Regions from separate parts of the Streptococcus sp. SCPM-O-B-23252 (M501) genome, predicted to be linked through region 2. Evidence: predicted binding sites of a transcription regulator. Region 2 holds the regulator's gene; the other holds the start of a gene.
What was found. Region 2 encodes CtsR, which represses protease genes until heat stress. Its sites were predicted from a motif close to TTGGTCAAAAAAGGTCAAANA; they were not measured.
Positions count from the first base shown of each region.

Region 1: AC3E6G_RS06100 (ATP-dependent Clp protease ATP-binding subunit) is a predicted target of CtsR. The motif match lies at 3,976-3,996, and genes of this name have one in related genera.

Region 1 is NZ_JBYQGS010000001.1:1,241,339-1,252,757, forward strand. It holds gene AC3E6G_RS06075 (exodeoxyribonuclease VII small subunit) at 1-148, opposite strand, end outside; gene xseA (exodeoxyribonuclease VII large subunit) at 126-1,466, opposite strand; gene AC3E6G_RS06085 (NAD(P)H-hydrate dehydratase) at 1,579-2,433, opposite strand; gene AC3E6G_RS06090 (bifunctional methylenetetrahydrofolate dehydrogenase/methenyltetrahydrofolate cyclohydrolase) at 2,566-3,420, opposite strand; gene AC3E6G_RS06095 (DUF1797 family protein) at 3,577-3,807, opposite strand; gene AC3E6G_RS06100 (ATP-dependent Clp protease ATP-binding subunit) at 4,037-6,304, shown strand; gene AC3E6G_RS06105 (NUDIX hydrolase) at 6,422-6,871, shown strand; gene AC3E6G_RS06110 (DUF1827 family protein) at 6,939-7,238, shown strand; gene ileS (isoleucine--tRNA ligase) at 7,343-10,135, opposite strand; T-box leader at 10,188-10,404, opposite strand; gene AC3E6G_RS06120 (DivIVA domain-containing protein) at 10,395-11,234, opposite strand; gene AC3E6G_RS06125 (YlmH family RNA-binding protein) at 11,244-11,419, opposite strand, start outside.
Region 2 is NZ_JBYQGS010000003.1:45,096-56,514, reverse strand. It holds partial or broken gene AC3E6G_RS07605 (Ig-like domain-containing protein) at 1-5,405, shown strand, start outside; gene AC3E6G_RS07600 (alpha-L-fucosidase) at 5,511-9,200, shown strand; gene AC3E6G_RS07595 (CtsR family transcriptional regulator) at 9,432-9,890, shown strand; gene AC3E6G_RS07590 (ATP-dependent Clp protease ATP-binding subunit) at 9,898-11,419, shown strand, end outside.

The sequences.
Region 1 (11,419 bases), on a different contig from region 2:
CAAGTGTTTCTTGCAAGTCTTTTGATAGCTTCATTCCTTTCTGAAACTCTGAGATGGCCTCTTCGAGGGGCACTTGCCCACTTTCCAACTTTTGGACGATAGCTTCCAAATCAGCTAAATTTTCTTCAAATTTCTTTTCTTTCGACATGCTTTACCTCTACTTCTACTTGCCCATCCCGCATGACTAGCGTCAAGGCATCCTTTTCTTTAATCATATCTACGCTATCCAAAACCTGATCTCCAGCCTGTACCAAGGCGTAGCCTCTAGCCACGATGCGACTGGTATCCAACATCAAGAGAGCCTCCGATAGGCGCTTGGCATCTGCTGCTTTTGTCTGGTAGAGCTCCTTGATTTTCAAGGTCAGCAATCGCTCCATCTGGAGAATCTGGTCTCGATAACGCTCGAGCTGATGCTGTGGTGTTTGAGAGGCCAATCGATGGCGGAGTTCTTGTAACTGGCGGCTATTTCTGGTAACCGACTCTGATACAGCCTGTTTCAACCGCAACTGAATCTGATCCAGCTTTTGCAGGTAAGAATCATACAGCCGCTCTGGCTGACGGAAGATGACCGATTGGCTCAGTTTTTGCAGGCGTTCCCGATGATAGACCAGGCGGTTGCGCATAGCGGTTGCCATCCGCCCTTCCTGCTTCTGCAAATGATTGAGCAGGTCCAATTTGGTCACAGGCGTTGCCAACTCAGCCGCAGCTGTAGGAGTTGCTGCCCGGCGATCTGCGACAAAGTCTGCCAGAGTAGTATCTGTCTCATGCCCCACACTGGAAATAATGGGAATTCTAGACTCAAAAATAGCCCTCACAACTGGCTCTTCATTAAAGGCCCACAGGTCTTCGATGGAGCCACCACCACGACCGATGATCAAGACATCGAGGTCCGACCGATCATTGGCCTTTTGGATATTGGCGACAATTTCTTGGGCAGCTCCCTCTCCTTGTACCTTGGTTGGAAAAAGGAGAATCTCCACGCCCGGAAAGCGCCGCGAAACAGTCGTGATAATATCGCGAATAACGGCCCCACTCTGACTGGTAATAACCCCAATTTTCTTGGAGAACTGGGGGATAGCCTGTTTGAACTTCTCTTGAAAAAGGCCTTCTTCCTGGAGTTTCTTTTTCAACTGCTCAAACTGAATAGCTAAAGCGCCGACGCCATCTGGCTCCGCCTTTTCGATGACAATGGAATAACTGCCACTTGGCTCATAGAGTTGGATCCGACCGATGACATTGATCTTCATGCCTTCTTCGAGCTCAAAGCCGAAACTCTTATAAATCCCAGCCCAGACAGTCGCCTGGATCACAGCTTTTTCATCCTTTAGAGAAAAATACTGGTGATTGGGACGCTTACGGAAATTCGAGACCTGACCCGTCAAATAGACCCGCTCTAGATAGGGGTCCTTATCAAATTTTAACTTGAGGTATTTGGTCAGACTGGATACCGATAAATACTCTGACATAGTTCCCCTTTCACACGGAAAATTCTAGTATAAATTATACCAAAAATAAGCGGAAAAATCTGATTCTACCTACGGAAAAAGCCTCAGATTTCATCATCTGAGACTTGATTTTTTATTGGCAGTTGGAAAGGCAAATTTCCCTCATCCATTTTGGAATTTCTTTACTAATCGCGGTCGGTAAAACCACGTAGGCATTCTTGCTCAAATCGTCTGCAATGCCCGAATGAAGGTGACTGGCAACTACCACGCGCTCATAGAGTCCAACTTGCGGAAATTGACCCGCAAAGCCCGCAATCATCCCTGCTAAAGTATCGCCCATACCACCCGTTGCTTGATAGGGGCCTCCAACCGATAGTTGGTAATAATCTGTCTGCCCTTGTTGCCAGATCTTAGTCTGAGGACCCTTTTGGACTAAAATACTTGCTGGAGGAAGTTGGGACAGAGACTGCCTTGTTGCTTCTTCCCCTTGATCTCCGATTGCTAGCCCGGACATGGCCTCCCATTCTTTTTGATGAGGAGTAAAGACCAGTTGAGCTGGAGGAAGAGAAAGTCCTAAGCGAGTATAGAGGCTAATGGCCCCACCATCTAGAATGAGCACTTGATGAGGTTGAACTCTTTCAAAAACAAGTTCTACAAGGTGTACCCCTAGCTCATTGGCATTGAGTCCTGGTCCCAATAAAATGACGCCTGCTTTTGCGATTTGCTCAGCCAATAATTCTTGGTCCGTCACAGCAAAAGCCATGGCTTCAGGTAGCTGACTATGGAGGGCAGGGATATTCTCGCGGTCTGTCGCAACCGTGACAAGGCCCGCTCCACTATGAACCGCTGCGAGGGCTGCCATGATAATGGCTCCACCATAGGGATAAGTCCCTCCAATCAAGAGCAGACGCCCATAGTCTCCCTTATAGGAGTCTGAATGACGGCTAAGGATAACTTGTTGCAGCAATGTTTGGTCAACTCTTAACATAAGCGTCCCTTCTTTCTCCCTCTATTTTACCACGTTTAGGCTAAAAAAAGGCAGGAAGCGAAGTTCCTACCTTAAAAATTTTTCTAAACATTCTACAGCTACAAACACTGTCCCGAATCCATCCAAGTTCGCCTATTTTTTCAAAGCCCGAACAGCTGCCTCATAGGTCTGAGACATGAGCATGGTAATCGTCATAGGACCAACGCCACCTGGAACCGGAGTGATGTGACTAGCCAGAGGAGCTACTTGTTCATAGTCCACATCTCCACAGAGCTTCCCATTTTCGTCACGGTTCATTCCGACATCGATAACGACCGCTCCCTCTTTGACAAAGTCAGCTGTAACAAATTTGGCACGACCAATTGCCACCACTAAGATATCGGCTTTTCTAGCAATTTTAGCCAAATGATGAGTCCGCGAATGGGTCAAGGTCACCGTTGCATTTTTTGCTAGGAGAAGCTGGGCCATCGGTTTCCCAACGATGTTTGAACGGCCAATGACGACTGCATTTTTCCCTTCAACATCGATATCATATTCCCGAAACATTTCCATAATCCCTGCTGGTGTAGAGGGGACCATGATCGGATTTCCTGCCCAAAGATGTCCCATATTGAGAGGATGGAAGCCATCGACATCCTTAGCCGGATCAATGGCTAACAAGACTGCCTCATCGTCGATATGGGCTGGTAGAGGCAACTGGACTAAAATTCCATGCCAGAGTGGATCCTGATTGTAGCGGTCAATGAGGGCCAACAAGTCCTCCTGGGAAATACTTTCTGGCAGTCGAACCACTTCACTTCGAAATCCTGCTGCCAAAGCTGACCGTTCTTTATTGCGGACATAGACCTGGCTAGCTGGGTTTTCTCCCACCAAAATCACTACCAAGCCTGGGACCTGACCAGTCTCAGCCTTCAGGCGAGCGGTTTTTTCAGCCAATTCCCCCTGCAATTTTACTGCCAATGCCTTCCCATCAATTACATGTGTCATCTCAATCTCTTTTCTATTCAATATCTTCTCTATTATATCAGATTTGTGAACCTGCTCCTAACACTTCTTGATTAGACAAGGTTATAAGAAGAAACTATAACTATTTTCTTCCAACAAAAAAGAGACTAGATGCTCTAGACTCTTGATTGATACTTCTTAGTACAACAATTCGTAGATCTCCATTGCGATTAAGTCAATGCTATCGAATGTATAGGTCTCACGCGCTTCTACATCACGAAGAGTAAATACTGATCCATTTTCTTCATCATAGTTGTAAGCTACTTCAGCAACTACAACTCCTTCACGTTCAAAATTACGTTTTAAGTTTCCACCGTCTTTCGTCATCGCTTCCAAACGGCTGATAATTCGTACCAAATGTGATTCCATTTTGATTCTCCTATTTACTTTCTACTCTCCTATTTTATCATAAAAGAAGGAGGAAATTCCAATAAAAATCAACTTTTCCGCTATTTTCCTCTTTATTCCATGCCTAAAACCGGACTTCATACTAAATTCTTGCAAACTTTTAGAATACTGCTATAATGAAACTATAAAAGTTTGACTATTTCTGACCAATAGTTTTTACACTTTTTACCCTAGAGAAAGAGGTAAGAGAATGCTTTGTCAAAACTGTAAAATCAATGATTCAACCATTCATCTTTATACGAACGTGAATGGTCACCAACAACAAGTAGACCTTTGCCAGAACTGCTATCAAATTATGAAAACGGATCCTAACAATAGTCTGCTCGCAGGATTAAACCAACAAAATCGCGGAGGACGGGATCCTTTTGAAGATTTCTTCAATCAACTAGGAAACTTCCAGGCTCCGCAAGAACCCCAAACCCCTCCGACCCAATCTGGAGGAGGCTATGGTGGTGGAAATGGCTATGGCTCAAATGGAAACGGTCGTTCTTCAGGACCAAGTAGAGCTCAAGCCAAACAACAACCAAAGGGCCTCCTAGAAGAGTTTGGAATTAACGTTACTGAAATTGCTCGTCGTGGGGATATCGATCCGGTCATTGGCCGTGACGATGAAATTCTTCGCGTCATTGAAATCCTCAACCGTCGGACCAAGAATAACCCTGTCCTGATTGGGGAACCCGGTGTCGGAAAAACAGCTGTCGTAGAAGGACTAGCGCAAAAGATTGTTGATGGGGATGTCCCTCACAAGCTTCAAGGTAAGGAAGTCATTCGCTTAGACGTTGTCAGCTTGGTTCAAGGAACTGGGATCCGAGGGCAATTTGAAGAGCGCATGCAACAATTGATGGAGGAAATCCGTCGTCGGGAAGATGTGATTTTGTTTATCGATGAGATCCATGAAATTGTCGGTGCCGGATCTGCTGGAGACGGCAATATGGATGCTGGAAATATCCTCAAACCAGCCCTCGCTCGTGGTGAATTGCAATTAGTCGGTGCGACAACCCTCAATGAATACCGAATTATCGAAAAGGATGCGGCACTTGAACGCCGGATGCAACCCGTTAAGGTCGACGAACCTACAGTGGAAGAAACCATCACCATCCTCAAAGGCATTCAAAAGAAATACGAGGACTACCACCACGTCCACTACACCGATGGTGCGATCGAGGCTGCGGCTCTCCTTTCCAATCGCTATATCCAAGACCGCTTCTTGCCAGACAAGGCCATTGACCTCTTGGACGAAGCAGGCTCTAAGATGAACTTGACCCTCAATTTTGTCGATCCCAAAGTCATCGACCAACGCTTAATTGAAGCCGAAAATCTCAAGGCTCAAGCGACGCGTGATGAAGACTTTGAAAAGGCAGCCTACTTCCGCGACCAAATCGCTAAGTACAAAGAAATGCAAGGGCAACAGGTCACTGACCAAGATACGCCAGTCATTAGCGAAAAGACCATCGAACACATCGTCGAGCAAAAGACCAATATTCCAGTTGGCGATTTGAAAGAAAAAGAACAATCCCAATTGATCAACTTAGCAGCTGATTTGAAGGCTCATGTCATTGGCCAAGATGAGGCTGTTGAAAAAATTGCTAAGGCCATCCGTCGAAACCGGGTAGGGCTTGGAACACCAAACCGTCCAATTGGTAGCTTCCTCTTTGTTGGACCAACTGGTGTCGGGAAGACCGAGTTGTCCAAGCAATTGGCCATCGAACTCTTTGGTTCTGCCGACAGTATGATTCGCTTTGATATGAGTGAGTATATGGAGAAACATGCCGTTGCCAAATTGGTCGGTGCTCCTCCAGGCTACGTCGGCTATGAAGAAGCAGGCCAGCTGACTGAAAAGGTGCGTCGCAACCCTTACTCTCTCATCCTCTTGGATGAGGTCGAAAAGGCCCACCCAGATGTCATGCATATGTTCCTTCAAGTCTTAGACGATGGGCGCTTGACAGATGGACAAGGCCGAACGGTGAGCTTCAAAGATACCATTATCATTATGACTTCCAATGCGGGAACTGGAAAAGCGGAGGCTAATGTCGGCTTTGGGGCGGCTCGTGAAGGTCGTACCAATTCTATCCTAGGTGAACTGGGGAACTTCTTTAGTCCAGAATTCATGAACCGCTTTGACGGCATCATTGAATTCAAAGCCTTGTCTAAGGAAAACCTCCTTCAAATCGTCACTCTCATGTTAGACGATGTCAACCAACGCCTAGCCCACAATGATATCCACCTGGATGTTACCGATAAGGTCAAGGAGAAACTGGTTGATTTGGGCTACGATCCGAAAATGGGGGCACGTCCTCTTCGTCGCACCATTCAAGACTATATTGAAGATGCCATTACAGATTACTACCTAGAAAATCCTAGTGAGAAAGATCTGAAGGCTGTCATGACCAGCAATGGGAAGATTTGCATCAAAGGAAAGAGCAAACCTGCGAACGAAGCAGAAAAAGTAACTGAATAATCGCAATCCACAGAGAGATTCCTAGTAGCTACCAGGAATCTCTCTTATTTTCATCTCCTACTGCTTTTTATGTCCATCTATGTTATAATGATAAAAAAATAAGAAGCGAGTATCATTATGACTGTTGCAACTTTTGGAACAAAAGAAGAAAATGTTGACTATGTCAATCGTTATGGAGTCTATGCGGTGATTCCAAATTCAGCAAAGGATAAAATCATCCTGGTCCAAGCTCCAAATGGAGCTTGGTTCCTACCAGGTGGTGAGATCGAGGCAGGAGAAGATCATTTATTGGCACTCGAGCGCGAACTGATCGAAGAGCTGGGCTTCACTGCGACCATCGGCGAGTATTATGGACAAGCAGATGAGTACTTCTACTCCAGTCACCGCGACACTCACTACTACAATCCTGCTTATATCTATGAAGTAACTGACTTTGTAGAAGCTCAAAAACCTCTAGAGGATTTCAATAACATTGCCTGGTTCCCCATTGACGAAGCCATTGAAAAGTTAAAAAGAGGAAGCCATAAATGGGGAATCAAAATGTGGAAATCTGCCCAAAAATTGTAAGCGACTTCTTTCACAAAATAAAAAAAAGTGCTATAATAAATGGAGAAAGAGCTTAGGAGGATCTCACATGAAGCTTATGAATACAACAAATAGTCATGCTAATTTGGTCAAAAGTCAATTAGAAAGTACCGATGCTACCCTTGTTGAGGTCTATTCAGCTGGTAACACCGATGTTATCTTTACCAAAGCTCCTACTCATTACGAATTGTTGATTAGTAACAAACACCGTGCCATTCGTGAAACAGAAGTTGAAAAAATTCGTGAGTTCTTTTTAAAACGCAAGATTGATCTCAAAATCATCGACCAATCCACTATTAAAACGCTCTACTCCGATAAACTGATCGAAATTTCTTTCCCAATTATTTAGTAAGGCTATTCTGCCTTACTTTTTTATTGCCTTGACGATGAACACGATACACTATTTTAGCCACCAAAAAAGAAGTTCCTTTATGGAACTTCTTTTGATTTCTTTTATTTGGCTTCAAAGCCTTCTGCAACTGCGTCTGCAAAGTTCTCTTCAACGATGCTTGCACAGTGATCACAGATGGTTGCATGGTAGTGGCGTTCTGCAGTTGTTGGGTCGATACGACGGCAACGGTCACAAACTTCACCAGCAGCCCGTTCAACTGTGAAAGCTACATCTTCAAAGGCCACTGCAGCTTCTGGAGCTGGTCCTTCTGCGATAGTTAATTCAGAGACAATCAAGAGTTGTGCTACATTGCTATCAACAGCTCCAAGAAGAGTTTTCACAACTTCGTTTGGATAAACGGTCAAGTGAGCTTCAAGTGATTTACCGATGACTTTTTCGTTACGCGCTTCTTCCAAGGCTTTTTGAGCTTGTCCACGGAAGTCCATGAAGGCTGACCAGGTGTCCAAGATTTCTTCTTGGTTGGCAAATGTTTGAGCTTCTGGCAATTCTGACAATTGAACAAAATCTTCGGCTTCAAACTCAAGATATGACCAGATTTCTTCCGCAGTGTGAGGAAGGATTGGAGTCAAGAGTTTGGTGATTTTCACAAGGATATCATAGAAGACTGTTTGCATTTGACGGCGTTCAAGTGACTTAGCTCCTTCGATGTAAACAACATCTTTGGCAAAGTCAAGGTAGAAGGCAGACAAATCAACGTTGATAAAGTTCACTAGGGCTTTATAGATTGTCAAGAATTCGAAGTCTGCATAAGCATCACGAATGGTCTTCACAAGTTGGTTAAAGCGAATGGTCATGTACTTATCAACAGAACGAAGTTCTTCGTAAGCTACTGCATCCTCAGCTGGGTTAAAGTCAGAAGTGTTAGCAATCAAGAAACGAAGAGTGTTACGGATCTTGCGGTAAGTTTCAGAAACTTGGCTCAAGATATCCATAGAGATACGCACGTCGTTGCTTGAGTCTACACTGGTTACCCAGAGACGCAAGATTTCCGCACCAAATTGTTTTTCAACATCGCTTGGAGCAATGGTGTTCCCAAGAGATTTAGACATCTTCTCACCTTTACCATCCAAAGCAAAACCTTGTGACAAGATTTGTTTGTATGGTGCGACACCATGGTTAGCTACAGAGGTGATGAGAGATGAGTTGAACCAACCACGGTATTGATCTGAACCTTCAAGGTAGAGATCAGCTGGGTAAGTCAACTCAGGACGGTTCACTACCACCCCATTCCATGATGAACCAGAGTCGAACCATACATCCATGATGTCTGTTTCTTTCTTGAACTCACCATTTGGTGAACCTGGATGGGTAAATCCTTCTGGCAAGAGGTCTTTGGCATCCCGTTCCCACCAGATGATGGAACCATGTTCTTCAAAGAGTTGAGCTACATGCTCGATGGTTTCAGCTGTCATGATTGGTGTGCCATCTTCAGCGTAGAAGATTGGGAGTGGGACACCCCAAGCACGTTGACGAGAGATAACCCAGTCGCCACGGTCACGGATCATGTTGTACAGACGGACTTTGCCCCACTCTGAGTGGAACTTGACTTTTTCAATTTCGTCCAAGATTTCTTGACGGAATTTAGATACTGAAGCAAACCATTGTGGCACAGCACGCCAGATGATTGGTTTTTTCGTACGCCAGTCAAATGGGTAGGAGTGAGAGATTTCTTCTTGAGCAAGGAGCAAGCTACCAAGTTTTTCAATAACTGTTGGAACAACCTTGTCATAGAATTGACCTTCGAATTCCTCACCCGCGTTGGCCATCATGATCCCGCGTTCGTTGACAGTTACAGCAACTTCGAGACCATTGGCAACACCGACATTGTAGTCATCCTCACCAAAACCAGGGGCTGTATGGACGATACCTGTACCGGAGTCTGTTGTAACGTGATCACCAAGGATAACAAGTTCATCTACTGCGGTATCCCATGGGTGCTCTGTCACGATGTGGTTCAATTCTTTACCACGGTAAGTTGCCAAAACTTGAACATCGGCCCAGCCAAATTTTTCAGACAAGCTGTTCAGCAATTCTGAAGCGACCACAAATTTACGAGCTTCGCCAGCTGGTTGCACCAAGACATAATCAATATCCGCACCAACAGTCAACCCGCGAGAAGCTGTGATGGTAAATGGAGTTGTTGTCCAAACAACGATGTAAGTATCTGTATCAAGGACACCTTTGCCATCTTTGACTTTGTTGGCATAGTAGAGCGAAGTAGAAACCAAATCATGGTATTCAATTTCCGCTTCAGCAAGGGCTGACTCAGATGACCAAGACCAGTAAACAGGCTTGGCTCCACGGTAGATATAGCCTTTATTAGCAATTTCACCAAAGACACGGATTTGAGCTGCTTCATAATCAGGAGTCAAGGTAACATATGGATTTTCCCAGTCGCCAGAAACACCCAAACGTTTGAAGTCTTCCCGTTGTTTATCTACTTGAGAAAGAGCATATTCACGGCAAAGTTTCAAGTACTCAACCAAGTCCATTTCTTTGCGTTTGACACCTTGTTTGGCCAAGACTTGCTCGATTGGCAAACCGTGTGTATCCCAACCTGGGATGTACGGTGCATAAAAACCTGACATAGACTTAGAACGAACAATGATATCTTTTGAAATCTTGTTCATGGCATGTCCTACGTGGATATTTCCGTTGGCATACGGAGGGCCATCATGCAAGGTGAAATGTGGTTTTCCTTGGTTCAATTCTTGACGACGTTGGTAAAGCTTTGCTTCTTCCCATTCTTTTTGCCAAACTGGCTCTTTTGTAGGCAGACCAGCCCGCATCGGGAACTCTGTCTTCCCTAAATTCAGTGTTTCTTTGAGTTTCATGGTGTCTCCTCTAAAAAAATAATTCTACAAAATAAAAGACCACGACCTCGCCAAAAAGGACGACAAGTCGTGGTACCACCTTCATTCAAGAAAGAGAGTACTCTCTTTCTCCTCTTTTGTCGCTAACGCTGACCAGCGTTAGTGGTTACTCATTTCACCACTAAGATTCGTAAAAGGATCAACCTTAACAAAGGAAGTGCAAGTCTTCCACCATCACCTGCTCGCTAAAACTATTTGATAAGGTCACTGTTTTTACAGATTATAAGATTGAAACAGATTCACGTTGTCCTTCTTCTGGAGCATCGATATCATCAGCTTCAGGAGTTTCTAAGACAACATCAATAGAATCTTGATCTTCATGATTTTTTTCTGCTTCTTCCAATGCTTCTTTCACTTTTTCATTCAATCCTTGAAAAGCTTGAGTTGCGCCTAACTCTAAGTTAGCTGCCTCAATACGTTTTTGCAATTCTTCAATTTCAGCTGAAGTAAATTGACGTGTCAAATCAATGTTAGCATCTTCTGAATGATGATGAACAGATTCACCCAAAGCTTTCTCAACAATTTCACGAAATGCTTCATCACTTGTTTGAATATACATAGCAGTTGGGCGAAGAATTTCATCCCATTCTGGTGTATCAATAATGCTCAATTGACTTTCGATAGTTGATTTCAAACGTTGATGGAAGACGCGTGTCTTATTCTTCAATTCTTCCGTTTCTACAGCAACTTTTTTGGCATTGTCTGTAGCATGACGAAGAATTTCATTTGCTTTTGCTTTTGCTTCTTCAACTAAATGGTGAGCATCTTGCTCCGCTTGACGAACAATTGTTTCTGAGCGTTCATTTGCCGCATGTTTTACACGTTCTGCTGTATCTTGAGCGATCAATACTGATTGACTCAAAGAGTCTTTCATTTCGTCAAAGTAGTTCAAGCGCTCTTCCAACGCACTAATTTTTGTTTCCAATTCATGATTTTCACGAACTAATTTTTCATAGTCTCGGTAGACCATGTCTTGAAACTCTTCAACTTCTTTAGCATCGTAGCCTCTAAATTTTACATAAAAGCGTTTATCTTTGATTTCTAAAGCTGTAAGTGCCATAGTTCCTCCTTATTTTCTACTGGAAAATACTTCAACCGTTAATTTGCATTTTCCACTTTTTGATAGGCCATTTTCTGATAGTATTTTAAATCGGCCATACTTTCGAACACTAATTAAATCTGCTACTTGGATCATCCGACTAGGATTATCAATAGTGGCATAGTTTACCTTTACCTGACCCGACT
Region 2 (11,419 bases):
GCTTGATGGTCCAAGAAGAAGCCTTTGATACCTGGTATGGTGGCAAGAAACAATACGATTACGGTCGATTCTTTGAAAAGGATGCAACGCATCCAGAAGCTCGAAAAGGGGATAAGTGGTCTGACTATGACCTTCGGACCATGGTAGAGCGAGGCAAGAACAATCCTTCTATTGTGATGTGGTCAATCGGTAACGAAGTCGGTGAAGCAGATGGATCTGATAAGTCTGTCGCAACCGTTCGTCGTCTGGTCAAGACCATCAAGGAAGTGGATGCAACTCGCTATGTCACCATGGGAGCTGATAAATTCCGCTTTGGTGATGGATCAGGAGGACATGAAAAGGTAGCGGCAGAGCTCGATGCGGTTGGATTTAACTACTCAGAGGCCAACTATGAAAGCCTACGCGCTAAACATCCAAACTGGCTCATTTATGGTTCTGAAACCTCTTCTGCAACGCGGACGCGGGGCTCTTACTACCATCCTGAAAGAGAGTGGGTCGGAAGCAACCAAGAAGACCGCCATTATGAACAATCAGACTATGGCAATGACCGGGTTGGTTGGGGTCGGACAGCGACAGCCTCTTGGACCTTTGACCGCGATCATGCCGGCTATGCAGGACAATTTATCTGGACAGGTACGGACTATATCGGCGAGCCAACACCATGGCACAACCAAAATGACACACCTGTGAAAAGTTCTTATTTCGGTATTGTCGATACTGCCGGCCTTCCAAAGAATGATTTTTACCTTTACCAAAGTCAATGGGTATCGGCTGAGAAACATCCAATGGTTCATCTCTTACCACATTGGAACTGGGACAATCCAGAATTAGCCAATCGTGTCATGGATGAAGAAGGTCGGATTCCTGTTCGTGCCTTCTCCAATGCCCACAGTGTGGAATTGATTGTCAATGGGGAATCACAAGGGGTCAAGACCTTTACCAAGAAGACCACAGCAGATGGCCGGACCTACCAAGAAGGGGCAAATCCGAATGAACTCTATCTAGAGTGGTTGGTTCCTTATGTACCAGGTAAAGTAGAAGCTATTGCGCGCAACGAAGCAGGCGAAGTAATCGCACGTGATCAGATCGAGACAGCTGGGAAGCCAGCCGGTGTTCGCCTGCTGAAAGAAGAACACGCCATTGCGGCAGACGGTAAAGATTTGACCTATATTACCTATGAAATCGTCGATGAAGCAGGTCGTGTCGTCCCAACTGCCAATAATTTGGTGCATTTCCATTTGCATGGCCAAGGCCAAATTGTCGGTGTCGATAATGGGGAACAAGCCAGCCGTGAACGCTACAAAGCGCAGGAAGATGGCTCATGGCAACGTCGGGCCTTTAACGGCAAAGGGGTTGTCATTGTCAAATCGACTGAGCAAGCAGGTGCCTTTACCCTGTATGCAGACTCAGACCGCTTGCAATCAGACCAAGTCAGCCTCTTTACAGGTAAGAAGGACCAAGCAGAACGCTCTGTTTTGGGAGTCGAACCGGTTCGGACTCAAGTGTACTTGGGACAAAATCCTGAACTTCCAAGTCACGTATCTGTTGTTTATAGCGATGGCAAGGCCCAAGAAGAAGCCGTCGAATGGGATGCGGCAGACTATAGCCGTGCTGGCCAAGTCCGTGTGACAGGTCATGTTCAAGGACGCACGGTCGAAGCTCTGGTCGATGTGATCGGCGTGGAACAAGTCCTTCCAGTTATCAAACAAATCCCACAGGGAGCAGATCTAGCGACAGTGGATAAGACTGTGCAATTGGTCTTCACAGATGGCCGGACAGTTAGCTATGAAGTTGATCAATGGACCTTGGAAGCTGGTCAAGAAGATCAGTTGTCCACACCAGGTGCTCGCTTGAAAGCGAAAGGACACCTAGGCAATGGGGAAACCGTCCAAGCGACTCTAGTGGTTGCAGGTGGAACAGTCAGCAAGGCTAAGAAACCAACCGTGCAACTAGATGGAGTAGCCCTTCCAAAATTTGGTAGTGGCAACCATACTATTTTCCGCCCATTGACTTATGGGCAAGAGCCTGGTCAAGTCACAGCAAGTGCAGAAAATGCCCAAGTGACGGTCCTACAAGCTAGCCGTGAAAATGGTTTGAAAGCTCAAATCTTTGTGATTGCTCAGGATACGGGAGCTGTCCAGACCTATGCTATCCAATTCCAAGAAGAAAGTCCACAGATCCAGCGCCTAGAATTGCGTCTGCCAGAAGGACAGGAACTCAAGGAAGACCAAACGGTACCACTTGAAGTCATTGCCCATTACCAAGATGGTAGCCAGGCAAGTCTCAAAGCAGATCAAATCGATGTGAAGACAAGAGCTGGTAGCCAAGGAAAAGCGGTCGCAAGCAAGAAAGGTTTGGAACTACGGGAAGCAGGATTGGTTCATTTAGAAGCTAGCTTCCAAGGACAAACGGGAGAAGTCACCTTTACCATCACGCCAAATCCTGAAGAAAAGACGGTTGTCAAGGTGCGTCCTGTACGGATTAGTACGGATCGAAATGTTTTGCCAGCTCTTCCAGAGACAGTCTTGGTCGAGTATGACAAGGTATTCCCGAAAGAAAAACGTGTGACCTGGGATGCCGTGACAGCAGATCAAGTCAAGGATTACCATAGCTTTACAATCACAGGTCATGTAGAAGGTGTGGAAAAAGAAGCCCAAGCCCAAGTCACAGTTGAAGGCATTATCGCTGTAGAAGAAGTCAGCACCACCACTCCAGTCGGAGAAAAACCAGCCCTTCCAGAAAGCGTGCGGACCTATCACTCTAATGGTAAGATCTATACTGCTAAGGTGGCATGGGATGCGGTCGATCCGCAACTCTTGGCCAAAGAAGGAGAAGTTGTCCTCTCTGGTCGTGTAGAAGGAACGGATCTTCCAACCCGTCTTCATATTCGTGTTTCCGCAAACACAGTCAAGGGGGCCAACGTAGCAGAGCAATGGACAGGATCAGTCTTGCCACTCGCTTTTGCAAGTGACTCTAACGATGCGGATCCAGTTGCTAAGGTCAATGATAAGGTCATCTCCTTTACCGATGCTCCAGCTAACCGTTGGACCAACTGGGGCCGTGACAATGCGGAAGATTCTGTTGGTATCTTGTTTGGGGATTCTGGTATCTTGACCAAGCGAGCAGTGGACAACCTCCATGTTGGTTTCCATGAAGACCACGGCGTTGGGGCTCCAAGTGAATATGTGATTGAGTACTATACAGGGGAACAAATCCCAACTGTTCCAAGCAATCCAAATCGTGTTAAAGACGAAACAGACCATCCATTTAACAATCCAGCCAACTGGAAAGAAGTCAGCAACCTAACCGTTGAAGAACCGGTAGCAGCTGGCAAGATGAATCATTTCAGTTTTGATAAAGTCGACACCTATGCCGTTCGGATCCGCATGAAGACACCAGAAGGCAAGCGTGGAAGCTCTATTTCAGAGATTCAGATCTTTGCCAATAAGGTGGCGGCAGAAGAAAAGAGCCAGGTGACCATTCGTGTCAACGGTGAGGTTTTACCAGGAGTTAATCCAAGTGTGACCGATTACTACATCGATGCGCGTGATCGGGCTTATCCACAAGTGGAAGCGACAGCTAGCCATCACGGTCTTGCAACGGTTGTGCCAAGCGTCCATGAAGGTGAGCCAATCCGTGTCATCCATAAAGCAGAAGATGGTACTATCTTACAAGAATACCGCCTCTATCTCACAAGTGATGCAGAAAAACTGAAACAAGCTACTCCAGTAGCAGTAGAAGCAGGCAGACGTTTTGTGAAAGTCGGTCAAGATCTGGTTCTACCATCTACAGTAGGTGTCTACTTCAAAGGGGACACAGGTTATGAACGCAAGGAACTTACGGTGGACTGGCAGGCTATCCCAGCTGATGCACTTTCTCATGAAGGCAGCTTCACGTTAGAAGGAAAAGTCATTGGCTATGATCTGACAGCTCAGCTGACCGTCCGGGTGTCCGAAAAGACAGGAGAAATCCTCTCTGTGAACCGTGACTACAATGCAGAGGATACCAGAGCATTTGCTAGTGAAACCAACGATCTCGATCCAAATCAAATCGACTATATCGATTACATCAATGATGGTGGCTACAACGAGTACTACCGTTGGACCAACTGGAAGAGAGAGCCGGATCAAACAGAAGTGTTTGCTGGTCTCATCTTCAAGAAAAATGGTCAAGTAACAGAGCGCTTAGTCAATAAAGTAGCAGTCGACTTCTTTGCAGATCAGGAAACAGGTCTGCCAACGAAAACTGTTCTTGAACGCTACATTGGTCCAGACTTTGATGTCCCAGATGATTACGGCAATCTGAAGAATCTTCCAGATCATCCATTTAACCAGGCCTCTAACTGGGAAGAAATCCCGTATAGCTTGGATTATGCCTTTGAGCCTGGTTATATCTCTAACCTCAGCTTCAATGAAACTAGAACCAAAGCCATCCGTTTAAGAATGGTCCGTGATGAAAATCTAAAAGGAATTGGAATCGTTGAATTGAGCGCCTATGCTCCAACAGAAGAGGCCCAGGCAACAACTGATGTCACCATCCAAGTGAATGGCAAAGACCTAGAAGGCTTTAACCCAGATGTGACAGAATATCATCTAGAGTATGAGGGAGAACGTCCAATCGTTTCGGCACAAGGTAAGAATGGAACAGCCGTTACGGTCGTAGATGCTAAAAGTGCCAATGCCCCTGTGCTTGTCAAGGTTGTCTCAGAAGATGGCAAGCTCGAAAAAGTATATCAACTTTCTCTCTCCGCAAAAGCACCTACAGGCTCAGCCATTCCTGAAGAAGGGGTCAAGAATCTGGTCCACACCAAACCAGAGTTGGTGATTGAGCCAGAAGAGATGGACTTTGAACGCTTAGAACGTCCAAATGCGGAACTTCCAAAAGGTGAGAAACGTGTGGTTCAAGAAGGTCAAAAAGGCCGCAAATTGCGCTTGGTGGAAGTCTCTCAAGAAAATGGTGTGGAAAGCCGGAAGGAACTAGATGCCTTTGTAGAGCTAGATCCAGTGGCAGAAATCACAGAGGTGGGCACGAAAGAAGTGCTTCCAGATACTCCACAACCAGAGCCGCAGCCGCAGCCAGAACCACAACCGCAGCCACAACCAGAACCACAACCGCTTCCGAACCCAGAACATCCTCATGGCTCTGAAGGACCAGTAGCTACCCCAACTCCTCAAGCATCTCTTGAGGTCAAAGCAGTGCGTCAGGAAGGGACAGATGCAGCAGGGAAGGAAGTCGAGAAAACAGCTCAAACACCAGCAGTTTCAGCAACTTCAGTTTCCGAAGGTAGATTACCAAATACGGGAACGGAAGAAAGCGTCGCAAGCCTCGTTGCTGGAATCCTAGCGGCAGGCCTTGCCAGTGCTGTGCTGGACGATCAGAAAAAAAGAGCCAATAAGGCCAAATAAAACAGCTAGAGAAACTAGTAAAAAACGGTGAAAAGTTCACAGGTAACAGAAAGAGGATGGGGAAAGTCTCCACCCTCTTTACCTGATGACATAAAGGAATAGAGTATGGGAAAAAGATTAGTTGATAAGAAAAATCGATTTGGCATTCGCAAGCTCTCAGTAGGCGTCTGCTCTGTAGTCGTAGCGACTTGTTTTTTAGGAGTGACTACCAGTTACGCAGAGGAACAAGCTGAGAGGAGTGAAACTCGCGAAGAACGGGTCGAAACGAGCAATGCAGGAGATCAAGGAAAGGAGGAGAAAACTGTGAACGAGCACCAAGAAGAATCAGAACAGCCCTCACCAGCTACTAGTGAGAAAGAAAATCGCGCAGTTAGCCAAGGGACAGAAGCAAGCCAACCAGCCACTTCTCTAGATGAGGAGCCTGATATTGCGGATTATGGACCACTTCCAAGCAAGGCTCAGATGCAATACCACCGCGAAGAACTAGCAGCTTTCATCCACTTTGGGATGAATACTTACTATGATCGTGAGTGGGGAGATGGGAAAGAAGACCCTTATTATTTCTATCCAGAGCATCTGGATACCGATCAGTGGATCAAAACACTCAAGGATGCTGGCTTTAAACGAACCATCATGGTCGTCAAGCACCACGATGGCTTCCTCTTGTACCCTTCTAAATACACTGACCATACCATTGCTAAAAGCGGTTGGAAGGAAGGAAAAGGCGATATCCTAGCCGAGGTTTCTGCTTCTGCCAGCAAGTATGACATGGATATGGGGGTCTACCTCTCGCCTTGGGATGCTCACAGCCCGCTCTACCATGTGGATACAGAGGACCAATACAATGAATACTATCTCAACCAGCTCAAAGAAATCCTTGAAGATCCAAAATATGGAAACAAGGGCAAGTTCGTAGAAGTCTGGATGGATGGAGCGCGGGGCGATGGGGCTCAAAAAGTCACTTATACCTTCGATAAGTGGTTTGATGCCATTCGTAAGGCCCAAGGGGACATTGCCATCTTCTCAGCTGAGCCCACCAATGTTCGTTGGATTGGAAATGAAAAGGGAATTGCTGGAGATCCAGTTTGGCATAAGGTCAATCCAGATAAGATCCGCAACAATCCATCCAATAGCTATCTCAATCACGGGGATCCGGAAGGGAAGCAATACTCAGTGGGAGAAGCGGATGTTTCTATTCGCTCCGGCTGGTTCTACCATGACAATCAAGAGCCTAAGTCCTTGCGCGAATTGATGGATATTTACTTCAAATCAGTCGGCCGTGGAACCCCGCTCTTGCTTAATATTCCACCCAATCAAGATGGGAAATTTGCGGATGCCGATGTAGCCCGTTTGAAAGAATTCCGTCAGACCTTGGACCAGCTCTACAGTGTGGACTATGCGGCAGGAGCTTTGGTCGAAGCTGACTCGACACGACGCAATGCTCATTATTCAGCCAGCCATTTGACAGATGGGGATGAAAAGACCAGTTGGGCACCTGCAGATGATGCCAAGACCGGCTCTTTTGTCCTCGATCTTGGAAAAGAGCAACACTTTGATGTGGTAGAGCTCAAGGAAACGATCGAGAAAGGCCAACGGATTTCTGGTTTCAACATTGATGTGGCTGTGAATGGTCAATGGGTTCCTTTTGGGGCTGGTTCAACCGTAGGATATCGCCGTTTGATCAAAGGGCAACCAGTTGATAGTCGCTATATCCGGGTGTCCATCACCGATGCCCAAGCTACTCCAATCTTGAACGGAGTCTCTGTCTATAAGACGCCAGCTAGCATTGAAGAAACCGATGGTTATCCGCTTGGTTTGACTTATCATTCTGACCGGACTGCTGAGCGGGCCAATGGCCAATGGAATGAAGAGGGAGAAGGCGTTCGAGGCACCTCTATGTGGACCAAGGAGAAAGGAGCTTCGGTGACCTATCAATTTGAAGGCACCAAGGCCTATGTCGTCGCAACTGTCGATCCTGGTCATGGGGAAATGGATGTCTATGTCGATGGCCAAAAACTAGCGACGGTCAATACCCAAAGCCCAAGCCGCAAACGCAGTCAAAAGGTCTATGAAACACCGGACTTGGCAGCAGGATCCCATACCTTGACCTTGGTCAATAGCAAGGGGGATGCGATCGCAACGGAAGGGATTTATGCCCTTAACAACCAAGAAAAGGGTCTCTTTGAGTTTGCTCAGCCAACCCTAGCTGTTAAGAAAGGCGACCCAGCGCAAGTCGTCGTCAAGAGAAAAGGTGGCTCTAAAGGAAGTGCCAGTCTTAAATTGATCACAGAACCAGGAACAGGGGTTCATGGCAAGGTCTACAAAGATACCAACGTCACCCTTGAGTTCGCAGATGGCGAGACAGAAAAAACAGTCCAAGTTCCAACCCTTGATTTTGCAGGGAAAGCGACCGACGTCTATGACTTTAAGGTCAAATTGCTCCATCCGGATCAAGGAAGTCTGGTCGGCTTTATTCCAGAACTGACAGTCCAAGTGATGAACGAGGACCAGTTGCCAGAAAATCGCAAGGAAGTAGATGACCAAGATCCGAAACTGCATTACAGTGAGGGTTGGCAGCACGAGACAGACAATACAAACTTCTCAAATGGCACAGAATCTTGGTCCAGCTTTAACCAAGTGACCGATGAAGAAGGCAAGAAACACATTGAAGTGACCATTACCTTTAAGGGAACAGGCGTGGAGGTCCGAGGAGTGGTCGATCCAAGCCATGGTCTCTACAGCGTCACTCTGGATGGAAAAGAAATAGCCTTCGAAGAAGGGCGTGGTCATGATTATGAGATCGAAGGCGATCATTATTTCAGTGGCTACGGAGATCAACGCAAGCTCGACCAGAGTTTGGTCAATCTACAAGGTCTAGCAAAAGGCTACCACCAGCTACGTCTGCATCTGGATCCAGCCCTCAATGACCCTCAATCATCCAGAGCCATCCAGGTAGACCGATTTATCCTATCAGGGAAAGATAGTCAGTTGCTCAGTCAAGAAGAGCTGCAACAGATCATCAGAGAAGGAGTAGAAAAGATCAAGGCTACTTCTCTCGATCGCTTGAAAGCAGATCTCAAACCGACGGTTCAAGGACAATTGACGGACTTGACTCAGTTGTTGGATCAAGAGCGACCAGATTTGGTTGCTGCAGCTAATCAAGTCGAAGCCCTTGAAACCATCTTAGGAGATGTTCACAATTATGAACCGCTGACGCAGACACGCCCAGACGAAGGTGTTCGGGATTTGGTTCTTGAAAAGCCAGAACTTCTCATCGAAGCAGAAGAAATTCCATTTGAAAGTCAAACACGTGAGAACAAGGACTTGGCCAAGGGCGAAAGCCGGATCCTTCAAGCAGGGAAGGTCGGACGCCGATTGAAATTGATTGAGGTTCGACAAGAAGAAGGCAAAGAAATTCGGACAGAAGTCGATGCCTTTGTCGAAGTGGGGGCCCAGGATCAGATTACGGAAGTCGGGACGAAGGAAGTAGAAGAAGCTCCTATGATTCCCGAAGTGCCGCTACCAACAAGTCCTAGTGAAGATTCACAAGAAACAAAACAGCTCCTTCCTCCAGAAGACAAAAAAGAAAGTGGAATTGCTCCAATTTTGAAACCGACTGCTTCGAAAGAGACTCCTCCTTCTCCTGTGGTAGAAGCCGTAAATCCAGACCCTGTGCAGTCCCAAGAAAAACTGCCACAGACAGGATCAGAGAAGGCAAGTTTCTTAGCTTGGATCGGACTACTCGGCTTAGGTTTCTTAGGCGGAAGAGTGAAATACGCTCGTCGGAAATCCTAAAGTCCCTTCTACAAGAGGTTAGCAATAGCTAGCCTCTTTTTTTGCCTCCTTCTGGCTAGCAACAAGGGGTCTTCAGATTCTATCTCGACGTAGTCTTTGCTTTATTTACAGGCGCAAAAATTGTATAATAGTCAGATAAGGTCAAGAATGACATCATGGATGGTGAGACCATTTTTGATACTCTGAAAAGCAGAGAGCTTATCTAGAATGAAAAGGTTAGAAAGGAGCATCATGGCAAGTAAAAATACATCAGATAGCATTGAGGCCTATATCAAGTCGCTACTGGCTCAAGCAGGCATCGCAGAGCTCAAGAGAAGCGAATTAGCGGATGTTTTCCAAGTTGTTCCTAGTCAAATCAATTATGTGATCAAGACCCGCTTTACCGAAAGTCGAGGCTATATCGTAGAGAGCAAGCGTGGAGGCGGAGGTTACATCCGGATTGGCAAGGTCCAATTTTCAGATCAACACCAGATGCTAGAAGAGCTTGGCGCAAGCATCGGAGAACAAATCAGTCAGACTGTTTTTGGCGATATCCTTCAAATGCTATTTGAAGAAAAACTCCTTACAAAGAGAGAGGCAGAGCTTTTGTCAGTGACGACAACAGACGAGGTTCTGGGAAGTGAAGCCCATCGCTTAAGAGCCAATATCCTACGAAAAATTATCCAACAAGTCGATAGAAAGGGAATGTAATCTCCTTATGAACTATTCAAAAGCCCTATTAGAAACGATTGAAGCCGCTCAAATCTTGGCGGGTCATTTTGAGTCCCAAACGCTAGATACCTGGCATATCCTAGTAGCCTTAGCCAATAATCCTTATAGTGTAGCTGGTTCCGTCTTAAGTGACTATCCTATGCAGATTGATGATTTTCAAGATGCGGCTGAGCACATTACGGGTCAAGTCTACCAACGGGATGGCCGCTATGAGGTATTTCCTTTTTCTTTCCGTGTCGAAGAAATCATGAAACGTTCCCAAGAGATTGCCCAGGCAGTCCATGCCAAAAGTCTTGGAACAGAGCATGTCCTCTTGGCGCTTCTTTTAGAACGGGGAGCCTTGGCTTCTCAAGTATTGGAGTATGTCGGCTTCCGCTATGATGATCAGGAAGAGGGCATTAAAATCGTCGAGCTTCGGAAGAGTTTGGAACAACGAGCAGGTTGGGACAAGGAAGCTGTCAAGGCCATTCGTTCGCTCTATCGGGCCCAGCAACCCAATCGTCAAACCATGGGAAATATGATGGGCATGCCAGCCTCTACCAGCGGTGGTTTGGAAGACTATACCCGAGATCTGACAGAAATGGCTCGCAATGGCAGTTTGGAACCGGTGATTGGTCGAGGTCAAGAAATCTCGCGGATGATTCAGATTTTGAGCCGCAAAACGAAAAATAATCCGGTCCTTGTCGGGGATGCTGGTGTCGGAAAGACCGCTCTAGCCTTGGGCTTGGCTCAACGGATTGCCAGCGGAGATGTCCCGACGGAGCTGGCTAAGATGCGGGTCTTAGAGTTGGACTTGATGAATGTTGTCGCAGGGACGCGGTTCCGTGGAGATTTTGAAGAGCGGATGAACAACATCATCAATGATATCGAAGAAGATGGCCATATCATCCTCTTCATTGATGAGCTCCATACTATTATGGGCTCTGGCTCTGGGATTGACTCCACCTTGGATGCGGCCAATATCTTGAAGCCAGCCTTGGCCCGTGGAACCCTACGGACCGTAGGAGCCACTACGCAAGAAGAATACCAAAAACACATTGAAAAAGACGCTGCTCTGTCACGCCGCTTTGCTAAGGTCTTGATTGAGCAACCCTCTGTTGCAGATAGCATTGCGATTTTGCAAGGGCTCAAGAAGACCTATGAACGTCACCACCGTGTTCATATTACGGATGCGGCTATTGAGACAGCTGTTGTCTATGCCAATCGTTATTTAACCAGTCGCCTCTTGCCTGACTCCGCCATTGACCTCTTAGATGAGGCGGCAGCGACCGTGCAAAACAAGGGGCCTCAAGCCGGTCTTCAGTCCGACTTGACAGCTGCTGATCAAGCCTTACTCAAGGGGCAATGGAAAAAAGTTGCTCAGTTACTAAAAGAAGATGTCAGTCCAAAAGGCTACCAGCTAGAAGTCAAGGAAGAGGATATCCTAAAGACGCTTAGTCAATTGTCAGGCATTCCTGTGGAGAAACTAACCCAAACAGCAGCTAAGAAATACCTTGAATTGGAAGCAG